3 regions of the Embleya sp. NPDC025285 genome follow, and region 2 is predicted to be linked to each of the others. Evidence: riboswitches for the same ligand, from Rfam matches in the RefSeq annotation. Region 2 holds a riboswitch; each other region holds the start of a gene.
The links. A riboswitch is a leader RNA that binds a small molecule or an ion and turns the genes downstream of it on or off. The one in region 2 is predicted to bind cobalamin.

Region 1: it holds a riboswitch for cobalamin, as region 2 does, so the genes downstream of both, metE (5-methyltetrahydropteroyltriglutamate--homocysteine S-methyltransferase) here and ACZ4FV_RS40405 (CoA-acylating methylmalonate-semialdehyde dehydrogenase) in region 2, are expected to answer to the same signal.
Region 3: it holds a riboswitch for cobalamin, as region 2 does, so the genes downstream of both, ACZ4FV_RS13010 (cob(I)yrinic acid a,c-diamide adenosyltransferase) here and ACZ4FV_RS40405 (CoA-acylating methylmalonate-semialdehyde dehydrogenase) in region 2, are expected to answer to the same signal.

Annotation. Positions count from the first base shown of each region.
Region 1 covers NZ_JBVHLU010000004.1:77,406-85,296, forward strand. The annotation lists gene ACZ4FV_RS04170 (prenyltransferase/squalene oxidase repeat-containing protein) at 1-1,222, opposite strand, end outside; gene metE (5-methyltetrahydropteroyltriglutamate--homocysteine S-methyltransferase) at 1,643-3,967, opposite strand; cobalamin riboswitch at 4,125-4,346, opposite strand; gene ACZ4FV_RS04180 (flagellar hook-length control protein FliK) at 4,566-5,099, opposite strand; gene ACZ4FV_RS04185 (cupin domain-containing protein) at 5,600-5,971, opposite strand; gene ACZ4FV_RS04190 (low temperature requirement protein A) at 6,014-7,327, opposite strand; gene ACZ4FV_RS04195 (IPT/TIG domain-containing protein) at 7,774-7,891, opposite strand, start outside.
Region 2 covers NZ_JBVHLU010000093.1:10,639-18,529, forward strand. The annotation lists gene ACZ4FV_RS40360 (iron chaperone) at 245-697, opposite strand; gene ACZ4FV_RS40365 (hypothetical protein) at 981-1,214, opposite strand; gene ACZ4FV_RS40370 (SIP domain-containing protein) at 1,246-1,464, shown strand; gene ACZ4FV_RS40375 (VOC family protein) at 1,723-2,109, opposite strand; gene ACZ4FV_RS40380 (ArsR/SmtB family transcription factor) at 2,106-2,399, opposite strand; gene ACZ4FV_RS40385 (hypothetical protein) at 2,494-2,838, shown strand; gene ACZ4FV_RS40390 (DUF1330 domain-containing protein) at 2,859-3,206, opposite strand; gene ACZ4FV_RS40395 (nuclear transport factor 2 family protein) at 3,409-3,786, opposite strand; gene ACZ4FV_RS40400 (hypothetical protein) at 4,054-4,890, shown strand; cobalamin riboswitch at 5,088-5,257, shown strand; gene ACZ4FV_RS40405 (CoA-acylating methylmalonate-semialdehyde dehydrogenase) at 5,460-6,959, shown strand; gene ACZ4FV_RS40410 (acyl-CoA dehydrogenase family protein) at 6,964-7,891, shown strand, end outside.
Region 3 covers NZ_JBVHLU010000015.1:138,591-146,481, reverse strand. The annotation lists gene ACZ4FV_RS13015 ((2Fe-2S)-binding protein) at 1-798, opposite strand, end outside; gene ACZ4FV_RS13010 (cob(I)yrinic acid a,c-diamide adenosyltransferase) at 774-1,367, opposite strand; cobalamin riboswitch at 1,426-1,550, opposite strand; gene ACZ4FV_RS13005 (Ig-like domain-containing protein) at 2,205-2,750, shown strand; gene ACZ4FV_RS13000 (DUF5708 family protein) at 2,953-3,147, opposite strand; gene ACZ4FV_RS12995 (ABC transporter ATP-binding protein) at 3,421-4,254, shown strand; gene ACZ4FV_RS12990 (FtsX-like permease family protein) at 4,254-6,800, shown strand; tRNA gene ACZ4FV_RS12985 (tRNA-Thr) at 6,938-7,014, opposite strand; gene ACZ4FV_RS12980 (alpha/beta hydrolase) at 7,096-7,891, opposite strand, start outside.

The DNA of each region.
Region 1 (7,891 bases), on a different contig from region 2:
ACGGCGTTTGGGACCCGGTGTGAGTGGCCGAGCCGGTGGGCTTGGGGGTGCCGGAGTCGGTCGGCTTCGGCGAGGTCGAGGCGGTGCCGGTCGGCTCGGTGGGGGCCTTGCCGAGGTCACCCAGCGGGACATCGGCCAGCACGAGCAGGGCCTGCGGGGTCGCGCGGCGCCATTGGTCGCGCTGGAAGTCCGGAATACCCTCGGCCTGGGCCGAGGTGAGGGCCTCCGCGTTGTAGGCGATCGTGCCGATCTCCTTGTCGGCGGCGCCCGCGTTGTCCTTGGTGATCTGGTGCTTGACCACCCACGCGGCGGCCTTGTCCGCCTCGGCCCGGTAGCCGGCCGCGTGCAGGGCCTGGCCGGCCAGGCCGGTGCTGTTGGTGTTCGATGCCGCGGTGGGTCCGGAGCCGCCGAACGAACCGTCCTCGCGCTGCTCGGACTTCAGCCAGTCCACGCCCTTCTTCGCTGCGGCCGCGGCGCCGACCGACTTGCTCTCGGTCGCCGCCGAGAGCAGCGCCTGCACGGCCATGCCGGTCGAGTCCGGGTCCAGCACGGTGGTCGGGGTGTCCTGGCAGGTCGAGCCGGTGCTGCCCAACTGACCCGGATACAGCCGGAATCCGCCGCTGGGGCACTGCTGCTTGATCAGGAAGTCCACCGCGCTCTGCGGCACCCCGCCGCTGCGGGCCAGACCCAGCACGGCCAGCGACTGCCCGAACGCGTTGCTCGAGTCGGGACTGCCGGTGAGCTTGTCCCGGATCCGACCCGCGTCGTCGCCGGCGTCCGCCCCGGCGATCAGGTCCAGCGTCTCGGCGCGCATGTCCAGGCCGCCGAACCTGGTCGGATCGCGGTCGGCGATCACGGCGGCGAAGAGCACCTTCGCGGTGGCACCCGCAATCCGCGAGCCGGGCATGCCCCACTCCTCGGCGCTGTTGTACTTGCGGATGTTGGCGGCCACCGCGTCCGCGGCGGCCTTGACCGCGGCGGGCTGTGAGCGGGTGGCCGACAACGCCATCATCGTGTCGATGGTCAGGCCCCAGTCGGAGCCGGCGAACCCCGGTATGCCGCCGTCGACCAGTTCCCCGGCCTGCCATTTCGCCGCCGCGACGGCGTTGTCGGCGTGCGGGTTCGCGGCGTCTGCCGACGCGGAGAAGACGGGAGAGGCCGCGACCAGGACCGCGCCGCAGACCGCGACGGCGCCGGTGTTCCTCACGGTGAGCCAGGACATCGATGGGACCCTTCCGAGACCAACGCGTCCCGGGAGCCGACCAATGCGGGCATCGGTCGGGCGTCCGGGCCTCAGCGTGTAGTCCACGACAGCTGGAGCCTTCAATTCGTACGCACCCAGGCATTCCGACTCGCGGCGGCCTTTCGGCCGCCGCCTACGGTTGCGGGTCAGTGCCGGACTTCGACCGGCTTCCCCTGGGTTTCGAACTATGAAGTTGAGGGTGCCGACACACGTCGGCGTGTGGAGCATACGGAGCATTCCGGCTGTCGGACAACAGCACGAGCATGCGATCAACGGTGCCGTGCGTCACCAACCGTGAGCCCGCGGTGGACAATCGCACGCCGTTCGGGCACGCATGGCCGCCGCGACGACCCGGACCGCCGGGGCGGGGCGTGCCTTCCCCGCCCCGGTGGTCTCGACTCAGGACGCGGCGTCGGGGAGCGTCGCCCGTACCCCGCGCGCCGCCGCCACCAGGTTCTCCAACGAGGCGCGAACCTCGGGCCAGCCGCGGGTCTTGAGGCCGCAGTCGGGGTTGACCCACAGCCGCCCGGCGGGGATCGCGGTCAACCCCTCGTGCAGCAGAGCGGTCACCTCCTCCGCACTCGGGACGCGCGGGGAGTGGATGTCGTACACACCGGGACCGGCCTCGCGCGGATAGCCGTGGGCGGCGAGCTCCCGGGCGACCTGCATGTGCGAACGGGCGGCCTCCAGGCTGATCACGTCGGCGTCGAGGTCGTCGATCGCCTGCACGATGTCGCCGAACTCGGCGTAGCACATGTGCGTGTGGATCTGGGTGGCCGCGCGCACGCCGGAGGTGGTCAGGCGGAACGACTCGGTGGCCCAGGCCAGGTATTCGGCGCGGTCCGCGGCGCGCAGCGGCAGTGTCTCGCGCAGCGCTGGTTCGTCCACCTGGATGACCGAGCCCCCCGCGGCCTCCAGGTCGCGGACCTCGTCGCGCAGCGCCAGGGCGACCTGCCGGGCGGTGGTTCCGAGCGGCTGGTCGTCGCGCACGAAGGACCACGCGAGCATGGTGACGGGGCCGGTGAGCATGCCCTTGACGGGGCGGTCGGACAACGACTGGGCGAACGAGCTCCAGCGCACGGTCATCGGCTCGGGACGGGAGATGTCGCCGGCCAGGATCGGCGGGCGCACGTACCGGGTGCCGTACGACTGGACCCAGCCGTGCCGGGTGGCCACGTATCCGGTGAGTTGTTCGGCGAAGTACTGCACCATGTCGTTGCGTTCGGCCTCGCCGTGCACCAGGACGTCGATTCCGGCCTTCTCCTGGAAGGAGATCACGTCGCGGATCTCGGACTCGATGCGTTCCTCGTAGCCTGCCTCGTCGATGCGTCCGGCGCGCAGGTCGGCGCGGGCGGTGCGCAGCTCGCCGGTCTGCGGGAAGGAGCCGATCGTGGTCGTCGGCAGCAACGGGAGTCCCAGGTGGGCGCGTTGGGCCGCGGCGCGCTCGGCGTAGGGCAGGCTGCGCCGGCCGTCCGCGTCGGTGACCGCGGCGGCGCGGGCACGTACGGCGGGGTCGCGGGTCAGGGCGGAGGTCTTGCGCGCGGCCAGGTCGGCCCGATTGGCGGCGAGATGGGTCGCGATGGTGTCCGTGCCCTGGCCCAGGCCGCGGGCCAACGTGACGATCTCCTCGGTCTTTTGCCGGGCGAAGGCGAGCCATCGGGAGATCTGCGGGTCGATGTCGCGCTCGTCGCCGGCGTCCAGGGGCACGTGCAACAGGGAGCAGGACGCGGACACGTCGACGCGCTCGGCCAGGCCCAGCAGGGTACCCAGGGTGGCCAGCGACCTGCCGAGGTCGTTGATCCACACGTTGCGCCCGTCGACGACGCCGGCGACCAGGCGCTTGCCGGGCAGTCCGCCGACGGCGGCCAGGGCGTCCAGGTTGGCGAACGCGGCTCCGGTGAAGTCGAGGGCGAGCCCCTCGATCGGCGCCTTGGCCAGGATCGGCAACGCCTCGCCGAGGCGGTCGAAGTACGAGGCGACCAGCAGCCTGGGCCGGTCAGTGAGCGCGCCGAGGTCGCGGTAGGCGCGTGCGATGGCGTTGAGTTCGGCGAAGCTGCGGTCCTGGACCAGCGCGGGTTCGTCCAGTTGCACCCACTCGGCGCCGGCCGCGCGCAGGTCGGCGAGCACCTCGGCGTACACCGGCAGCAGTCGATCCAACAGGGTCAGCGGCTGGAAGTCGGCCGCGACGCCGGGCGCGGGCTTGGCGAGCAGGAGGTAGGTGATCGGGCCGACCAGTACGGGGCGGGCGGTCAGGCCCTGTGCGATGGCCTCCTCGAACTCGGCGACCTGCTTGGCGGAGTTCGCGGAGAACACGGTGTCGGGGCCGAGTTCGGGGACCAGGTAGTGGTAGTTCGTGTCGAACCACTTGGTCATCTCCAGCGGCGCCACCTCCTGGGTGCCGCGCGCCATCGCGAAGTAGCCGTCCAGGGCGTCGGCTTCGACGGCCGCACGGTGGCGGGGCGGGATCGCGCCGACCATCACGGTGGTGTCCAGGACGTGGTCGTAGAGCGAGAAGTCGCCGGTGGGCACCTCGTGTACACCGGCATCGGCGAGCCGATCGCGGTTGGCGCGGCGCAGTTCGGCCGCGGTCTCGCGAAGCCCGTCGGCGGTGACCCGACCGGCCCAGTAGCCCTCGATGGCCTTCTTCAACTCCCGGCGCGGGCCCTGTCGGGGGTAGCCGTACACGGTGGCGCGGGTTGCCGCGGCTGCGGACTTGGTGGTCACGGAACTCTCCTTCGCGAGTTGTCTCCGGAATCCCGGGACGGATCGAGGGCGCGAAGGGATGGCAAGCCGCCGGGGCGTTTCGGCGCTGTCGCGCACGTGTGCCACCGGGGTTGTCCGCCGACCCGCCCACGAGGTCACCGAGATCACCGTGTGCCTCGTCGGCACACGGGCAGTGGCAGGTCTTCGGACTCGTGGGCGCGTCCACCGAAAGGGCGGACTCCTACTGGCCGTCGCTTCCCGGGCCCGTCCTGGGGCCCAGTGCTGTTGACGGCGGTCGTTCCCACTCACCGCTGCGGGGCAGTCCCGGATTCACACCGGGTTCCCTCTTACGACGCGCCTGCCTGGCGGGCAGGGCGAACCGACTGCGTCCGTCAGCTTAGCCGGCGATGGGCGCGTCCGGCAGGCGAGTCCACCCGGTGGACGGTGAAACGACGTACGCGCGAGGCGGATGCCGCCGCCGGCGCCGATCGGGCAGGCGTGCGCGGTCCGTTCCCGGCGTTCGTTCCGACCGAATCACGCGCGTCGGCGATGACCGGCGGAACGAACGCGGTCGCGGAGCCGAGGACGACCTCGCTTCGGATCCGACGCCGGGTCGGCCCTACGGGCGCGTGGGGGCCACGCGCGGGGGCGGATTGGTGGTGGACGTCTTGTCCTTGGAGAAGGACCAGCCCTCGAAGCTGCCCAGCGGGGGCTTTCGGTTGGTCGCGCCCCACGAGCTGTAGGTCCAGGTGCCGTTGTTCGGCGCGTGCCAGTACGACCAATACGCCGACGCCGGAGGGGTGTTGACGCAGGGCTCGGTGTCCGTGCCGGGCTTGCCCTCGATCCGGCAGATGAACGCCTCGCCCCACCGGTTCGTGCCCTGGATCTGGAAGCCGGCGTTCTTGAGCGCGGCCAGACCGGTGGCTTGGTCGCCGGGCGCGCAGCGGGTGAGCGTGGCGCCGCCGAGTTCCTGGAAGTCGACGATCACGGTCACCCCGTTGGCGTCCGGGCAGACGCCGGCGGAGCCCTTGGTGGGGTCGATGGCGTAGGCGGCGGGTGCGCTCACGGTGATCTGGGCGGTGGCGGGCAGCAGGAGAAGGGCGAGTGCCCCGACCAGCCGGCCTATTCGAGCCTTGTTCCCACGAGATTTCACGTGCGGATTCCCTTCGTGCGACGGGCGTCGGCACGAGCGGCGGAACCGATGCCGCCCGGGCCGAGCGATGTTCCTCACAGGACCGCCGACCCCGGCATCGCGCCGACGAGACACCGCCGGACGTGAAATCCGGGCTTCAGCGTGCAGTCCACGACAGCTGGAGCCTTAAACTCGTACGAATCCAGGCATTCCGACTCGCGGCGGCCTGTCGGCCACCGCCTACGGTTGCGGGTCAGCGCCGGATTTCGACCGGCTTCCCCTGGATTGCGAACTATGCGGTTGTGTCGCCGACCCGGACAGGGTCGGCTTGCGGAGCGTATGAGATGAGCTGCTCGTCGTACAACAGGTCGCGCGAGCAATGCACGGTGCCGTTCGTCACCGCGTGGGAGGCGCCGCCCGGAAGGCGCCGGCCGAAAAGCGTCGGCCGGAGAGGCACCGCCCTGAAGGTCGGCCGACACGGTGGCCGGCCCTGTGGTGGGCCGCGGCGCCGGCGCCGCGGCTCAGGTGGGTTCGCCCACCCGATACCCCGGCACGGACGGCCACCGCACCGTGAGCACCACCGACTCCTCCTCGGCCGCCCAGGAGTGGTCGACACCGCGACCCCACACCACGTAGTCGCCCTGCTTCGCCAACAAAACGCTGCGGCCCGGCAGTTCGACCCGGAACCGGCCGCTGATCAGGATCAGCAGCGCGGTCCGCGCCTCACCGCTCACCCACTCGGCGCGCGCGTCGCCGGGTGGGTGGACACCCCACTTGATCTCCACCGCCTCGCTGTGCCGAGGGTCGCCGACGTCCTTGAAATGGCCGAGCAGCCAACCCCGGTCCAGCGCCGCGTCCGGGCCCGCGTTGCCCACGTACACGCTGTCGTTCATGGCCGGGGACGCTAGCAGAGCAGGCTCCCCGGCCCCAAAGGGTCAGCCGGCCGAGGTCACCTGCCGCGCGTCCGGCTCCTCCGCCGCGCGGACCTGGCGGAGGTGGTCGGACACGGTCATGATCGCGAGGAGCGCCGTGGCGACCGCGAGTACCGCCCAGCCCGTGCCCGCGACGGACGCGACGAGGGGTACCGCCACCACCGCGGTGACGATGTGTCCCTGGACCGGGCCGGTGGCCAACACGAAGCGGTGCCACGCGTGACCCGCCAGGAAGGTGGCCAGGCCGGCCCCCAGCCACCAACGGTTCGTGTCGCCGCCCAGGTGATGGATGGCGTCCGAGATGCCCGCCGCGATCAGCACGATACCCGCGATCATCACCGCGTGGGCCAGGCCGAACGCCACGTAGCCGAGCATCTGGCGACGCTCGACCGACGCCTCCGACATGGCGCGCACGGTGCGTTCGTCGTCGCCGCCGAAGTAGGTCCACCAGATGCCGGTGGCGACCGCGATGCCGAGCAGGATGCCCCCCGCAAGCTTCCAGTCGACCGGTCGACCGCCCGCTCCGATGCCGACGGCCACGACCGATTCGCCGAGCACGATCAGGATGATCAGGCCGTGCCGCTCGACGAAGTGGTGCGGCTCGACCACGAAGCCGCGGATCCGACCGATCACCATCGACAGGTACATCACCACCACGGCCGCCACCCAGCAGGCCCAGGTGCCTGCGTCCGGCAGGTGCGGCGCGACCAGGATCAGCAGGCCGCCCGCCGCGTTGAACGGCGCGAGGCGCAGGATCCCGGAGCGGGCCGAGGGTTCGGACGCGGTCAGGAACAGCGCTACGTGCATCCCGACGGCGACCAGGAACGCGAGGCCGAATGCCCAGCCGTCCGGGTCGAACGCGTACGGAAGGTCCAGGCCCATCACGAAGAACGAAGTCATCGTGAGCGCCAGCAGCAGCCGGACCACCGTCGCGTCGGGACGGACCGCGTTCGTCAACCAACTGAACGCGCCGAACATCCACCACATCGCCGCCAGCGGCAACATGCCCTGGAGCAGCCCGGTCCAGCCCGGGTGCGACTCCACCTGGTGGGTGGCCTGAGTGAGCACGAAGACAAAGACGAGGTCGAAGAACAGCTCGATCGGGGTCACACCGGTGGGCCGCTCGTTCTCGGCCGGCGTCTCGATCGGGTCGTGCGGGAGTTCGAGGGGAATCTCGTAGCCGAGGTCGAATTCGGGTCCGGGCGTGGCTGCGGGTTCGGGTACGGATCCGGCCGGCGGCGTCTTCGCGGATGCGGACTGCGCCGGTATCGAGGCGTCGATCCGATCGGGTTCACGGGGTGTCGAGGAGGGGCTCATGCGTTCGCTTTCGTGTGTCCCGGGGTGCGCCCATCGGGGGGCCGAGGCGCGGCACCGAAGTGCGATCCGACCGAGATGCGACCCGGTCCGGAGTGGAGTCGCGCGCGTGCGCGGGCCCATCATCATCGCGACTTCCGCTTCGGCACAGGGGGATTCCGTCGCGTTCGCGATCGGCGTAGCCCGGGCACACGCTGCGGCGGGCCGGTAGTCCGCCCCGCCGCAGGTGTCCTGTCTACCCGTCGGAAGCGGTTCGGGGCAGTGGCTCGCGTGTTCCGGCTACCCGGCACCGACGGCGGCCCGCGTATATCGGCTGTCCGCGGCCGACGCCCGCTCGCGCGTCCGGCCGTCGCGCCCCCGCACGGGGCCGACACGGCCCGGCCGCCCGGAACCGCGCGGACCGGTCGCCCCGAACCCGCGCGGACCGACCATCCGCAAGCGAGGCCGGCTCAGGAGCAGAAGATGAGCAGCGACGTGACCGCGGTGCACGAAGCCGAGGAACTGTTGTTGGCCGGATTGGGGTCGTTGGGCGTGCTCGCCACACGGCTCGCGGTGACCTCGTACTCG
Region 2 (7,891 bases):
TCCCGCTCCGGACGCCGCCGGCCCTACCGTCTCGGCGGCGCGTCGGCGGCGCGCGTCGGCCCGGACCGCGGAAGTGGGGCCGTCGACGCCGCGTGCCCGACGACCCGCAGGTCGACGACCTCGGCCCCTGTACGCGGCGATCGCCCGCGCCATGGACCACGACGTCTACGGCCCGGACCCCCTCAAGGCCGCCGAGCGCCGCGCGTACGGAGGAAGTCGCCGGTGTCCGTTCGCCGGACGGGCCTCAGCCGACCGCCCGCTTCACGAGTGCGGCGATCCGCGTCTCCACCTCGGCCGTCACCTCGACCAGCGCGAACCCGGACGCCCACATGGGGCCTTCGTCCAGCTTCGCCAGGTCGCTGAACCCGAGCGTCGCGTAGCGCGCCTTGAACTTCTCCGCGCTCTGGAAGAAACAGACGACCTTGCCGTCCAGCGCGTAGGAGGGCATGCCGTACCAGAGCTTCGGCGCGAGCACCGGGGCGTTGGCTGTGATGACGGCGTGCACGCGCTCGGCCATGACCCGGTCCGAGTCCTGCATCTCGGCGATCTTCGCGAGTACGTCCCGCTCCGCCTCCGCCGCCTTGTCCGCGCGCGAGCTGCGGCGCGCGGCGGCCTTCCCCTCCTTGGCGTGCTCCTTCATCGCGGCCCGCTCCTCGGCCGTGAAGCCCTCGTACGTGCCGCTGTCGTCGTTGCCCATGACAGACCTCCCCCGTCGATGATCATGCTGTGAATGATCTTGAAATGGGACCTTATCCCGGCGCCGAGGCAGCGACCAGTACCTGACGCGCGGGCGGATCGGGCGTCGCCGACTCTCCCGTTTCCGCGGAACGTCGACCGGGCATCGGCACCGGCCGAAGCCCCGTCGGTGGTGTGGGCCGTGCCGGCCGAGGGTCTGCACGGGGGTCGCGCCCGGGCGGCTCCATGGCGGTGGTCGGCGGCTGGTCGGACCCCGGCCGCCGGCCGGGCTCATCAACGCCGCGTCAGCCGACCGGCCGAGGCGGTGCGTCGGGGAGTTCGCGGCGGACGCCGTCGAGAATCAGCCGCACGCCGTAGGCGAAGCGTTCGGCCGGGTCCGCATCGAACGCCGACGTCAGCGCAGTGCGCGCGTACTCGGAGTCCGGCCGCCCCACCACCAAGGCATCCTTCCGGTCCTTCCAGATCCCGTCCGCGGACAACTGAGCCTGGGCCTGTTCCTCGATGGTGTGGCCCAGCACGTAGTGGCCGAGGCTGAGGGCCGGATATGCGCTGGATCCACGGTCGGGCGGCGCACGAGACGCCGGGACGACGGGCTCTGCGGGCCCTGGCGGACACCGACATCCCGCCGCCGCCCCGTACGCCTGGATCGCAGGCGAAAGCGGGCTGGTCAAAGGGGCGCGGCGACTGCTCGTCCGGGAGCACGGTGTTCCCCGGACGGCCATCACCTGCACCGACTACCGGAAGGAAGGACGCGCGGCGGCGAGTTGAGAACCACCGAGCCTCCCCAAGAAGAGAAGGATGGTTATGGACACGACCGAGTACCGCTACCGGCGCCTGACGCCCGAAAACGTGCGCGCGTTGATCGGTAGCCCCAAATCCGATGGCGAAAGCCGAGAAGCCGGACCGGATCGACTCGTACTTCCACCGATTCATCGCGCCCTCGCCGCTCGACGCCGCGAGCGGCGTGGTTCGGGCGGGTCGGCGCGGGCGCGGGCGCGTGGGTGGGACCGTGCCTGCGTGGGGTTCCTACGCGCTGTGCACGATCTGGATCAGGTTGCCGCAGGTGTCGTCGAAGACCGCGGTGGTGACCGGGCCCATCTTCAGCGGGTTCTGGGTGAACCGCACGCCGAGTTCGTTCAGCCGGTGGAACTCCGCGTCCACGTCCGCCACGGCGAAGGACGCGGCCGGGATGCCGTCCTCGACCAGCGCCGACTTGTACGGCTTCACCGCGGGATGGCCGTCCGGCTCCAGCAGCAGTTCGGTCCCGTCGGGATCCTCCGGCGAGACCACGGTCAACCACCGGACCTCGCCGAGGGGGACCTCGGCCTTCTTCACGAAGCCCAGCACGTCCGTATAGAAGCGCAGGGCCTTCTCCTGATCGTCGACGAAGACGCTGGAAAGGTGAATCCTCATGGCGTGCTCCCGGATGCGTCGGGCTTGAGCCAACGGGTCACGATGCGCTCAAGGGGCTCGGTGGTCAGCTCGTGGAACTTGTAGCGGCCCTGACGCCGCGAAAGCACAAGACCCGCGGATTCGAGGACGGCCAAGTGCTGGCTGACCGCCTGGCGGGACAAGGCGAGACCGTGCTTGGTCACCAACCGGCTGCATATCTCGAACAGGGTCTGGCCGTCCCGTTCCACCAGCTCGTCGAGGATGCGCCGACGGGTGGGGTCGGCCAGGGCCTTGAAGACGTCCTCCGTCATGCCCACCACCATAGGCAAGTATCCACTTGCCTATCAAATCGAGAGGGGCGCGATCGGACCACGAGGGTTGTCGTGGTGTCGTAGGCTCCGGGACATGCACAGCAGCCTGACGGAGCACGCACGCTGCCTCTACGGCGACGAGTACCGACCCACGCCGCCGTGCGACCTCGAACACCGCGAGTCCTACTTCGTCGAGGAGTTGACCTTCGCCGACGCGGATTCGATCCTCGCCATGCTGCGCGAGTTGTCCCCGCACCTGGTCGACGGCCGCCTGCCGGTCTGGATCCGCAACCTGTCCTACCGGCTCGTGCTCCTGCAACGCCCGGACGAGCCGGCGCTGATGCGCGAGGCCGCCGAGAACCTGTGGCTGCACGGACCCGACTGGGACCACATCGCCGCGGACCTGACCAGGGCGGCGGACGCTCTGGGCACGGGCTGACCACCAGCCGAACCCGAGCGCTACTCGGCGCGCAGGGCCTCGCGCAGGGCCTGTACGGCGCCGCTCGGGTCGTACCCCTCCGGCACGCCCTCGATCAGGATGATGTCGCCCTTGATGTGCCGCGAGCGCAGTGGCGCGATCCTGCGGTACGCGGGCGAGTCCCACCAGGCCCGCGCCTCGGCGACCCCGGGGAAGCCGATCATCACGACGCTCCCGGCCCAACTGCCCTCCAGCACCTCGTGGGACGTGACGTGCACGAGGTAACGGCCGCCGTAGGGCCGGAAGGTGCCGGGGAGTTGTTCGATGTAGTCGGCGATCTCGGGGTGCGGGGCGGCGTCCTGCAGGTTGGCGATGATGTAGGCGGGCATGGCTACTCCTTCGGGGGGTCGATTCCACGAGCGGTGGGGGCATTGCGTCGGGGTCGCTGCCGGGCGACGGGCCGACGGGCAGCCGGTCCGGCAGGTGCGTTCGGGTTCCTCGGGGGACGCGGATCCGGGAAGGGAAGGGCGCCGCCCGGACCCGCGGTATGCGGGCGCGCGTCGATCGGTCCGGGCCGCGGCGGCCCGTGCGTCACAGACCGGCGGGGACCTTGTCGAGAAAGCCGTGTACGGCCTTGATCCGGCCCGTCGCATCCAGGACCGCGACGTCGAACCCGACGACCGGCGCCTCTGCGCCCTCGGGGCCGAGGTGCCACTGGAACCGGACGACGTCGTGGTGCCCGTCCACCGGGCCGCCGAGGGTGAACACCAGTCCGGCGAATTGGCCCTGGACCACGCCGATGAGGCCGGTGATCCCGTCGTGCCCGACCACGGCACCCAGCGGGTCGGTATACGTGGCGTCCTCGGTGAACGCGGACGCCACCAGCGCGCGGCGCTTGTCCGCGTCCGGCTCGTTCCAGCCGGCCAGGTAGTTCTCGACGGTGGCGGTGTAGTCGATGGCGGCGCTCATGGCGTCCGTCCTTTCCGGGTCGCTCCGCCGGGCGTGCCCGACGGGTTCCAGTGCTTTGTCCTGCGCGGTTCCAGTCCTGCTTTCCGCAGGTCAAGACGTTACGGACGATCGAGCGCCTCGGAATCAGTCACGCATCAGTACTTGCATCGGTATGCGACACCCCATGGGGCGGCGGTCCGTGCGGACAGGTCTGCCGGAAACCATCGGCACCGCATGTCGTCCGCGCCCGGTGACCCCCATACTCTCGTCGTGCGCATACTTGTTCGGGTGATTTTGCCGCTATCCCTCGCGGCCTCCTTCGCGGTCCCGTTTCTGCTGGTCCGAGGTCCCTCGGGGATCGTCGCGGGGCTGCTCTTGGGCTACCTGGCCTTCCTGGGGCTGGGAATGCACCAACGAGCCGGTGTGGGGTTGCCGCTGTTGCCTTCCAAGGCGGACCGGGTCGCGCTGAAGCGGAACGCGCAGGTGATCCGCGCGCTGCGTCGTGGTGACGTCGAGGGGGCGCACGAGCACAGCAAGGGCTTTCCCGACACGCCTGTGGGTCAGGCGCTCGGGGCCGTGTCCCAGTGCATGGTGCTCTTCGCGCGAGGACACGGCCCGGCGGGGGCGGAGGTCGTGCGCCGGTGGTCGGCGGCGCATCCTCGCGACGACGCGCTCGGCCGCATGATGTCGCACGCGCACACCGACTTCTCCGCGATGCTGCTGGTCCAGGGTTCGGCGGACGCGGCCGCGATGTTGCCCACACTGCGCCCCGCCGTGGCGGGTTCCGGGCGGGCCCATCGCCGCAGGGGCTGCGTGGCCGAGTTCGCCTTGGACCTGTACGAGGGGCGCGTGGAGCGGGCGGCGGCGCGGGCTCGCCGATGGCGTCGGCGCGCCGCACGGCAACGGAGTCGCTGGATGGGCGCCGAGTGCGAATGTCTGCTTGCGATCTGTTCGGCCGCCGCGGGCGACCCGGACGCCGCCCGCGCCGCACTGGCGAACGCGGAGCGTCTGGCGTACGCCCACCCGGCCATCGGACTTGCCCGCGCCCGAGTCGAGGCGTGCGCCGCTGCGGCGGTGCGGCTCGAACCCACCACGGCCGTCACGGAGCCGAAGCACATCCGATAGCCGCGCAGGCGGGCGCAGATCCCCCTCCGGCACGGCAAGGCACCGGCACCACACGTCGAACTTGCGCACGCGTGCACCCGCCGCCCCCGTTCCGGCGGTGACGTCCTCGCGATGCCCGGACCGCCACCTCGTCACGCTCCCGCACGCGATCAAGCTCGATCGGCGCTGGACTTACTAGGACGTCCGACTATATCGTCTTGAACTACAAGGTCCGCGGTGCAGGGAAGTCGGTGTGAATCCGGCACGGTCCCGCCACTGTGACCGGGGAGTGCGCTGCCGAGGCACCACGCCACTGGCGAAAGCCGGGAAGGCGGGCGGCGTGTGTCGATCCGGAAGTCAGGATACCGGCCGCGGGTATATCCGTGTTGTCCACGAGGATGGAGCAAACACGCATGACGCCGGTCTGCGCACTCGCCCCGGACGATCTTGCGAACGTCGAGGTCGTCGGGCTCGCCTGACCACCCTCACGTGCCACCCGACCTCGGCAACCCCGCTCCCCGAAGCGGCGGTTGCCGTGGTCGGGTCGTTGCCCCGCCTCCGGATCGCACCTGACGAGAGACAGGTCGTTCATGGTCCGCGAGCTTTCCCACTTCATCGGCGGCAAGCACGTCCAAGGCGCGTCCGGCGCGTTCGGCGACGTGTACGACCCCAACACCGGACGCGTGCAGGCGCGCGTCCCGCTGGCCGACCGCGCCGACACGCTGGCGGCGATCGCCGACGCCGAGCAGGCACAACCGGCGTGGGCCGCCTGGAACCCGCAAAAGCGCGCCCGGGTGCTCTCCCGATTCCTGCAACTGGTCGAGCCCGAACGCGATTCGCTCGCCGAGCTGTTGTCGGCCGAGCACGGCAAGACCATCGCCGACGCCCACGGTGACCTGCAACGCGGCCTGGAGGTTGTGGAGTTCGCCGTCGGCATCCCGCACCTGCTCAAGGGCGAGTTCACCGACAACGCGGGTACCGGCATCGACGTGCACTCGCTGCGCCAGCCGCTCGGTGTGGTCGCCGGCATCACCCCGTTCAACTTCCCGGCGATGATCCCGCTGTGGAAGATCGCCCCGGCCATCGCGTGCGGCAACGCGTTCGTCCTCAAGCCGTCCGAACGCGACCCCTCGGTACCGCTGCGCCTGGCCGAGCTCTTCCTCGAGGCGGGACTGCCGCCGGGTGTGCTGAACGTGGTCAACGGCGGCAAGGAGTCCGTCGACACACTACTGGAGGACCCGCGCGTCCAGGCGCTGGGCTTTGTCGGCTCGACCGCGATCGCCGAGTACGTGTACACCTCGGCCACCGCGCGCGGCAAGCGCGCCCAGTGCTTCGGCGGCGCCAAGAATCATCTGATCGTGATGCCGGACGCGGACCTCGACCAGGTCGTCGAGGCCCTGATCGGCGCCGGATACGGCTCCGCGGGCGAGCGCTGCATGGCGATCTCCGTCGCGGTTCCGGTCGGCGCGGAGACCGCGGACGCGCTGGTGGCCAAGCTCGTCGAGCGCATCGCCACGCTGCGGGTGGGCCCCTCCCACGATCGCGACGCCGACTTCGGCCCGTTGGTGGGTCGGGACGCGCTCGCTCGGGTGCACGACTACCTGGACATCGGCGTGCGCGAGGGCGCGAAGCTGCTCGTCGACGGCCGTGACGTGCGCGTCCCCGGCCACGAGGACGGCTACTTCGTCGGCGCGTCGCTGTTCGATCACGTCACGCCCTCGATGCGGGTGTACCGCGAGGAGATCTTCGGTCCGGTCCTGTCGGTGCTGCGCGCGGCCGACTACGAGGACGCGCTGCGACTGGCGAGCGAGCACGAGTACGGCAACGGCGTGGCGATCTTCACCCGCGACGGCGACACCGCCCGCGACTTCGGTCGCCGAGTGAACACCGGCATGGTCGGCGTCAATGTGCCGATCCCGGTACCGGTGGCCTACCACACGTTCGGCGGGTGGAAGCGGTCCGGATTCGGCGACCTCAACCAGCACGGACCCGACTCGATCCGCTTCTACACCCGGACCAAGACGATCACCTCGCGTTGGTTCTCCGGTGCACGCGAGGCCGCGAGTTTCACCATCCCCACGATGGGCTGACCCGATGAGCACCCTCACCGAGGATCAGCTCGCGATCGTCGAGACGACGCGGGACTTCGCCCGCGAGCACCTCGCCCCGCACGCGATCGAGTGGGACCGCACCAAGCACTTCCCCGTCGATGTCCTGCGCAAGGGCGCCGACCTCGGTCTCGGCGGCATCAACGTCCGTGAGGACGTGGGCGGTTCGGGTCTGAGCCGACTGGACGCCGCACTGATCTACGAGGCGTTGGCCGGCGGTTGCCCGAGCATCGCCGCCTACTACTCCATCCACAACATGGTCGCCTGGATGATCGACCGCCACGGCAACGCCGAGCAGCGCCACAGGTGGCTCCCGGACCTGTGCGCGATGCGCGGTCTGGCCAGCTACTGCCTGACCGAACCGGGCGCGGGGTCCGACGCCGCCGCACTGCGCACGCGCGCGGTGCGCGACGGGGACCACTATGTCCTGCACGGGGTGAAACAGTTCATCTCCGGCGCCGGGTCCTCGGCGGTGTACGCGGTGATGGCGCGGACCGGCGGGGACGGCGCCGACGGGATCTCCGCGTTCGTCGTGGAAGCCGACTCACCCGGGCTGTCCTTCGGCGCGAACGAGCTGAAGATGGGCTGGAACGCCCAGCCCACCCGCCAGGTGGTCCTGGACGGCGTGCGTGTGCCGGTCTCCCACCGGCTGGGCGCCGAGGGCGACGGCTTCCGGATGGCGATGGGCGGCCTCAACGGCGGCCGGATCGGTATCGCCGCCTGCTCGCTGGGCGGCGCGGGGGCGGCCCTCGACGCCGCCGTGGCTCACCTCACCGATCGGGAGGCATTCGGCGCCAAGCTGATCGACGCCCAGGCGTTGCGTTTCGAACTCGCTGATATGGCAACCGAGTTGGAGGCCGCGCGCACGCTGGTCCGGCACGCGGCGTCCTGCCTGGACCAGGGCGATCCCGCCG
Region 3 (7,891 bases), on a different contig from region 2:
ACCCGATGCCGACGACCCGATCCGGGTCCGGGCCGGCCGCGGCGGCTTGTCGTGGAAGACACAGTCGCCGCACGTACCGCCCCCGGGGATCCGGTAGTACAGGCAGCACGTGGTGCGGCGGAACGCGCCGAGCGCACCGTGCAGGCCGGTTCCACGCAACCGGCCTGCGGCCAACAGGCCGTCGGCGAACACGCGTGTGGTCGCCACGAGTTCCGGCTCGGTCGGAGCCAGGTGCCGGTGCAACACGCGGGCCGCGCCGACCAGGGCCGACGCGGCGTTGCCCCACAGCAGCCGCTCGGCGACCGGCACCACCGCTCGGGTCGCCCCGGCGAGCGGCACCAGATGCCCGACCAGCACCGCGTCGTGCAGCTGCTCGATCCCCGAGCGATCGTCCGGCACCGGCGCCGGCTCCGGATCGGGCGCCCACAACTCGACCGGCCCGGCGTCCGGGAAGCGCCAGTACGTCCGGGCCGGATCCAGGTCGGGCACCACCCGGCCGAGCACCGCCGCACCCAGTGCCACCGACCACAGCCGCGAGGCCACGCCCAGATACAGGATCGACGCGGCGACACGCGGTTCCTCGGTCCGCAGCCGGGCCCGTACGTGCTCCACCCGGGCCGCCCACGCGGCGGGCGCGGCCGGGTCGTACAGCTCGGCCAACGGCCGAAAGCCCGCGCCGTCGGTGATCGGTCCGGTCCGCAGCTCGAAGTAGGGCCCCACGTCGGCGAGCCGGCGCAGCGGCCCGCCGCCGTGGGACCGCGACCGCCCGCCGGTCAGCGGCTGTCGCCCGGACGCCACAACACATCACCCGCACCGTCGGCGTTGGCCCGCCGGGCGAGGACGAACAGCAGGTCGGACAACCGGTTGAGGTAGCGCGCGGTGAGCGGGTTGACGGTCGCGGCACCGCCTGCCGTCGCCCGCTCGTCCGCCTCGATCAGCGCCCAGGTCGAGCGCTCGGCACGTCGGGCCGAGGTGCGGGCCACGTGCAGCAGGGCCGCGGCCGGGCTGCCGCCGGGCAGTACGAAGGAACGCAGCGCGGCCAGTTCCGCGTTGAACGCGTCGCAGTGCTCCTCCAGCCGGGCCACGTCCGCCTCGGTGATCCGCAGCCGGGTGTCCCCCTCGGCGATCGGCGCGCACAGGTCGGCGCCGACGTCGAACAGGTCGTGCTGCAGTTGCGCCAGTACCGCGCGCGTCTGCGGTTGCGGGTCGCCGAGCGCGAGCACGACCCCGATCGCCGCGTTGGTCTCGTCCGTGTCGGCGTACGCCGCCAACCTCGGATCGGTCTTGCGCGTACGGGAGTTGTCGCCCAGCGCGGTCGTGCCGGCATCGCCGGTACGGGTGTAGATCCGGCTCAAAACCAAGGACATGGTCGGCACCGGCCTCTCTCGGGGAAATCCGCCCCGGTTGGTGAGGTGGCGACGACGTGAGTCTCCTGGCTCTCGGATCATCGCTCCTCCCGGCCTTCCGACCCGTCTCGGGGCCGTGGCCGGTTCGGGAGTCGCTCCCCGATCACAGTGGCGGGACCGCGCCGGATTCACACCGGCTTCCTCGTACCGCCGTCGCCTTGCGCCTCCCACCATGACACGCGCGACGGGCCCGGTCCACCGTCGGATCCGGACCACGCGTGCGGGTGAAGCTTGCCGCCGGTCCGCGCGCCGAGCCCCGGACCGGCGCGGGTAAAGCCCAGGATCGGATTCCGAGAGCGGCTCCCTCGGCCGGCGTCGGCCCGGCGGTATCGGCGCCGAAGGGTGCCGACGGGCGCCGGAGGGTGCCGGTGAGTCGATCCGCGATCCGGCCGTGCCGGGAAATCAGTGCCGGAGGTATGCGTGTCCACGGTGTCCGGAACACCTGAACCAGCCGGTCCGACGCGTCGGGTGGGTCGGGCATGTCGGGTGGGTCGGGTAGGTCGGGTACGTCGAGCGGGCGTGCTCCTGGCGTGTTGTGTGTCGCTGTTCGGAGCCGGGTCGGGGCATCCAGCCGCCTGTGCGGGGTGGTTCGGCCCCGAGGGGATGCATCTCGCCTCCTCCGTACCGCTCTTCGATGCCGGCTCGGCGCGACCGACTCCTTCCGCTGCGGACTTCGACGCCGGGTCGGGACATACCGCCCCGCCCGCCGGACCCCTCGGCGCGGGGACGGCAGGCCCCACCCCATCCGCATCGCTGTTGAGCGCCGGCGCCGGGCGCCCCGTCGGGTCCGGCGACCGGGTGCGGTCCAGGGACCAGCCCGAGCCGAACCTGCCACCCGTCCCGCGTGCCGTCGCCGATCGGGTGGGCACTCGCGCCGGGCAGTCGGTGGACGTCCCGGTCCTGGCCGGCGACTCCGGCGAAGGGCTGGTCGTGCTGTCGTACACCAATCCCGAACACGGCCTGGTGCTCCAGCCGGACGAGCGGGGCGACGCGAATTCGGTGCTGCGGTACACGCCGGGGCCGGGCTTCACCGGACGCGACAACTTTCGCTACACGATCGTCGACCGGCTCGGCCGCGAGGCCACCGCGAGCGTGCGGATCGACGTGGCGGCCGGCCCCGGTGCGTCCGGCCGGCCGGTCGAGACCCGGGCGGGCAAGCTCGGCGTCCATCGCGGCGTCGACGAACTCCGCGCGCCCTCCGCCGCGTCGGCGGCGCGTCCGCGCGCCGGGATCGATCCGGGCGGCGGGTCGCTGCTCGTGGCCTTCCTCGGCTCGGCCCTGCTCGGGGCGGGTGTCCTGGCCTTCGTCGCCCACCGGCGGCCGGGCCGGCGGCGGCCCGGCTGAGCGGACCCGGGTCGCTTCGATCAACCGTTCGGGGTTCCGTGCCCGGATCGGCGGCTGTTCCGGGGTTCTTCGGTCTGATCGCCCTTCCGGGGCTCTTCCCCCGATCGGCTGCTCCGGGGTTCTTCGGTCTGATGGCCCTTCCCAGGCTCGTCACCCCGATCGGCCCCTCCGGGCCTCCTCGGTCCGGCCGGTGTCGCCCCGGTCAGCCCTTCCGGGCCTCCTGGGTGAGCTGGTAGAGCCCGTACAGCAGCTCGGCGATGCCGACGATCAGCAACACGACACCGATCTTCCCGAGCGCGACCACCGGTGTGTCCACGTCGTCCGCGAACAGCTTCAGGGCTCCGCCCACCACCGCGCTCAACAGGCCGGCCGTCAACGAGCCGCGTGCCTTCGCCACGGTCTTCCTCCTCCACTCGACCTGCGGGTACGGCTATGAGGCTAGGTCCGGGCCCCGGCCCGGCACGCCCTCCGCGGGAACGAACCGGCGTACACACTTCGGCCTAGGCCCTGTCCGGGTTCGCCGCGGCCGGTGGGTTCGTCGGGGCCTCCGGGAATGGGGGCGGGCCCCACCCCCGGAGGGCGGCCAGCCCCATGGGCACGCCCGTTGCACGCTCCTAGCGTGGATCCGGTGCCGTGAACGGGGAGCGGCCGGAACGGCGGAGGGACGAACGTGAGCGGGCGACCGACACGGCCACGACACACGATCGGGGACGAGCGGGAGGGTGCCGGGGCACCGGCCGTCCGGCTCGACGCGGTGCGCAAGGTGTACGGCAAGGGCTCGGCCCAGGTCGCCGCCCTCGACGGGGTCACCCTCGCCTTCGAACACGGGTCGTTCACCGCCGTGATGGGTCCGTCCGGCTCCGGCAAGAGCACCTTCCTGCACTGCGCGGCCGGCCTGGACCGACCCACGTCGGGCACGGTCGCGGTGGCCGGCCGAGACCTCGCCGAGCTGAACGAGAACGCGCTGACCAGGCTCCGTCGGGAGCGGATCGGTTTCGTCTTCCAGGCGTTCAACCTGCTGCCCACCCTCACGGTGGAGCAGAACATCACGCTGCCGCTGCGGTTCGCGGCCAAGCGCGCCGACCATCGGCGGATCCCCGAGGTGATCGCGCGCGTCGGCCTGACCGACCGCGCCCGGCACCGGCCGCACGAGTTGTCCGGCGGCCGGCAACAACGAGTGGCGATCGCCCGCGCGCTGGCCGTGCGCCCCGCCGTGCTGTTCGCGGACGAGCCGACGGGGGCGTTGGACACCCGGACGGCGGCCGAGGTGCTGGGTCTGCTTCGGGAGTCCGTGCGAACCGACGGCCAGACCATCGTGATGGTCACGCACGATCCGATCGCCGCATCCTTCGCCGACCACGTGGTCTTCCTCGCCGACGGCCGGATCGCCGACCGGCTGGACGCGCCGACCGTGGACGCGATCGCCGAACGCATGACCCACCTGGGCGCGTTCGCGAAAGCCCCGCTCCCGGGTGGGCGGCCGACGTTCGGCGGGATCCGCTGATGTGGGGGCTCGCACTGCGCACGTTGCGCTTCCGGGCCGGTGGCTTCGTCGCCACCTTCGTCGCGCTGTGCCTCGGCGCGACCGTGGTGATGGCCTGCGGCGGGCTGCTCGAGACCGGCGTACGCAACAACGCGCCACCGCAACGCCTGGCCCAAGCCTCGCTGTTGGTGATCGGTGATCCCACCTTCACCGGCCCACGCGACGGATCCGGGGACCGGGAGCGGGACTTCGCCCTGGCCGAGCGGGTGCCGTTGGACGCGCGGCTCGTGGATCGGGTGCGGGGCCTGGAGGGTGTGCGCGCGGCGGTCGGCGAACGCACCTTCGAGACCGCGCTGACCGGCGCCGGCGGCAGTCGCAAGGCACAGGGGCACGCCTGGGAGTCGGCGGCGCTGACGCCGTACGCGCTCACCCGAGGGGCCGCGCCGATCGGGCCGGACGAGGTGGTCCTGGATGCCGCGCTCGCGCGCCGCGCGGGCGTCGCCGTGGGCGATCGGGTCGAGATCGCCGCACACGGCGGCTCGGCCGCGTACCGGGTCACCGGCATCGCGCAGCCGGCGCGTACCGTCCCGCGGGCCACCATGTTCTTCGCGGCGGCCGAGGCCGAGCGGCTCGCGGCACCCGCCGGCACCATCGCCGACATCGCGATCGTGGCCGACCCGGGCGCCGATCTCGGCGCGCTGCGCAAGCGGGTCGCCGGCGCGTTGAACGAGGACCGGGCCAGAATCCTCGCCGGCGACGATCGCGGCGCGGTCGAGTACCCCGAGATTTTGGCGGACAAGTCCGACCTGATCTCGCTGGCGGGCGTCTTCGGCGGGCTGGCCGTCGCGGTCGCGGTGTTCGTGGTGGCCGGCACGATCGGGCTGTCCGTACAGCAGCGCCGCCGCGAGTTCGCGTTGATGCGCGCGATCGGCGCGACACCGCGTCAGCTGCGCAGGATGTTGCTCGGCGAGACGTTCCTGGTGACCGTGCTCGCGGCGGGCGTCGCGTGGTTCACCGGACCCGCCGCCGGTCGGGTGCTCTTCGACCGACTGGTGGCGTCCGGCATGGTCGCCGAGACGGTGCGGTTCGAGCAGGGCTGGATCCCGGCGGTCGCGGCGGCGGGCGCGGTGCTGCTGACCGCACTGGTCGGCGGCTTCATCGGCGCGCGGCGCACGGTGACCGCGAAGCCGACCGAAGCGCTCGCCGAATCCGCGCTCCAGCAGCGCTGGTTCAACTGGTTCCGATTCGTGCTCGCGCTGATCGCGCTGGCCGGCGCCACCGCACTGGGCCTGGTCACCGTGCTCGTCCTGGAGGGCCCGATCGCCGGGAGTACGGCGGGCCCGGCGGTGATCTGCGCCGCGATCGGCCTGGCCCTGCTCGCCCCCGGCCTGACCAAGCTGCTCACCTGGGTGTTGTCCCTTCCGCTCGGCGCGCTGACCGGCGAGTCCGGCCGGATCGCGATGCTCGGCTCACGGATCACCTCGGTGCGGACGGCCGCCGTGGTGACGCCGATCATGCTCGCGGTGGCGATCAGCACCGGCCAGTTGTACCTGCAGACCACCACGACCACGCACGCCGAGCGGGTGTACACGGAAAGCCTGCGCGCCGACGCCGTGCTGACCGGTGCGGGCGGCGGTCTCGACCCGGCTCTGGCCGAGCGGGTACGGAGCATTCCGGGCGTCGCGAGCGCGAGCGCGTACGCCGCGAGCGAAGGCTTCATCGAGCAGCCGCGGACCGCGCCGGACGGTCGGCACGGCCTGCAACTCCAGGGTGTGGATGCCGAGTTCGGCCTTTCCGCCACGGCTGTGACGGCCACCTCCGGGTCGTTGTCCGAGTTGCGCGGCAATACCGTGGCAATCCCTCGGGGTCTGGCCCGGTCGATCCATCGCGGGCTCGGTGACACGGTCCGCGTGCGGCTGGGCGACGGCGCTTCGGTGGACGTGCGCGTGGTCGCGCTGTTCGAGAGCCGGCCGGGCTACGACTCGCTGCTGCTGCCGGTGTCCCTGCTCGCGCCGCACACCACGAACGGGCTGCCCGCGCAGATCCTGGTGCGCGCGGCCGAGGGCACCGACCCCGACCGGCTGGTCGCCTCGCTCGGGGCATGGGCCAAGGAGCATCCGGGCGTTCGGGCCGCCTCCCGGGACGCGCTGCTGGAGACGCACGCCGAGGAGTCCAAGACCCAGGCCTGGGCCAACTACCTGATCATCGGCATGCTGACCCTCTACACCACGCTGGCCCTGATCAACTCGCTGATCCTGGCCACGCACAACCGGCGCCGCGAGTTCGGCCTGCAACGCCTGAACGGCGCGACCCGCGGCCAGATCATGCACATGGCCGCGGTCGAGGCCACGCTCACCACGCTGATCGGCGTGATCCTGGGCACGGCCGCGGCGGCCGCGGCGGTGATCCCCTACAGCCTCTCGCTCACCGACTCCTGGCTCCCCACCGGCCCGATCACCATCTACACGACCGTGGTCGCCACAGCGGCCACACTCACCTTCGCGGCCACCCTCCTGCCCACCTGGAACGCCCTGCGCACGAACCCGGTCACGGCGGCCCAGGCCTGACGGAGCGAGGGCGCGTTCGGAAGCCGGCTCCCACCACCACCCGGGCAGCCCCATCGACGCGACGACCCCGCCACCGCGAGCCACCTCCGAACATGACAAAGGCCCAGGTCACCATGAAGTGACCCGGGCCTTTGTGATGGAGCCGCCTAAGGGAGTCGAACCCTTGACCTACGCATTACGAGTGCGTCGCTCTAGCCGACTGAGCTAAGGCGGCTTGTCCGCCCACCTTGAAGGTGGCGACAGGGAATGAGTGTACACACCCGTCGGGGTGGTCCACACGCGCGTTTGTCGGGGGTCAGCGGCAGGTCTTGGGCTTGGTGGGGACGGTGCCCTGGGTGAGGTAGTCGACGACCGTGCGGTCGACGCAGTCGCTGCCTCGGCCGAAGGCGGTGTGGCCGTCGCCGTCGTAGGTCAGCAGGTTGCCGGAGGCCAGTTGGGCGGCCAGGGATTGGGACCACACGTACGGGGTGGCCGGGTCGCGGGTAGTGCCCACCACCAGGATCGGGGCGGCGCCCTCGGCCTTGATCGGATGTGGCTTGCCGGTCGGCGGGACCGGCCAGGAGGCGCAGGTCAGGCCCGCCCAGGCGAGGTTGCGGCCGAAGGTCGGGGAGTCGGCGAGGTAGCCGGGCAGGTCGCGTTCGACGTCCGCGCGGGACGTGGCCGCGGGTGGGGCGTCCAGGCAGTTCACCGCCGCGTTGGCGGACATCAGGTTGCTGTACTTTCCGTCCTGGCCGCGCTCGTAGTACTGGTCGTTGAGTTCGAGCAGCGGCTCCCCGTCGCCGCGCTGTGCCGCGTCCAGCGCCTGGCGCAGGGCCGGCCACTGTTCCTTGGAGTACAGCGGCGACAGGATGCCGGTGGTCGCGATCGACTCGGTGACCTTGCGGGTCGCGTCGCCCGGCAGCGGGCGTGCGTCGAGCTGTTGCAGCAGGCCCCGGATCCTGGTCAGCCCGGCCTCGCGGGTCGCGCCCAGCGAGCACGAACCGCCGTCGACGCAGTTGTCCAGGAACGCCGCCAGCGCGGTCTCGAAGCCGCCGCCCTGCACCTTGTTGGCGGCCGTCGGCGACTGGCTGGGGTCCATCGCGCCGTCCAGG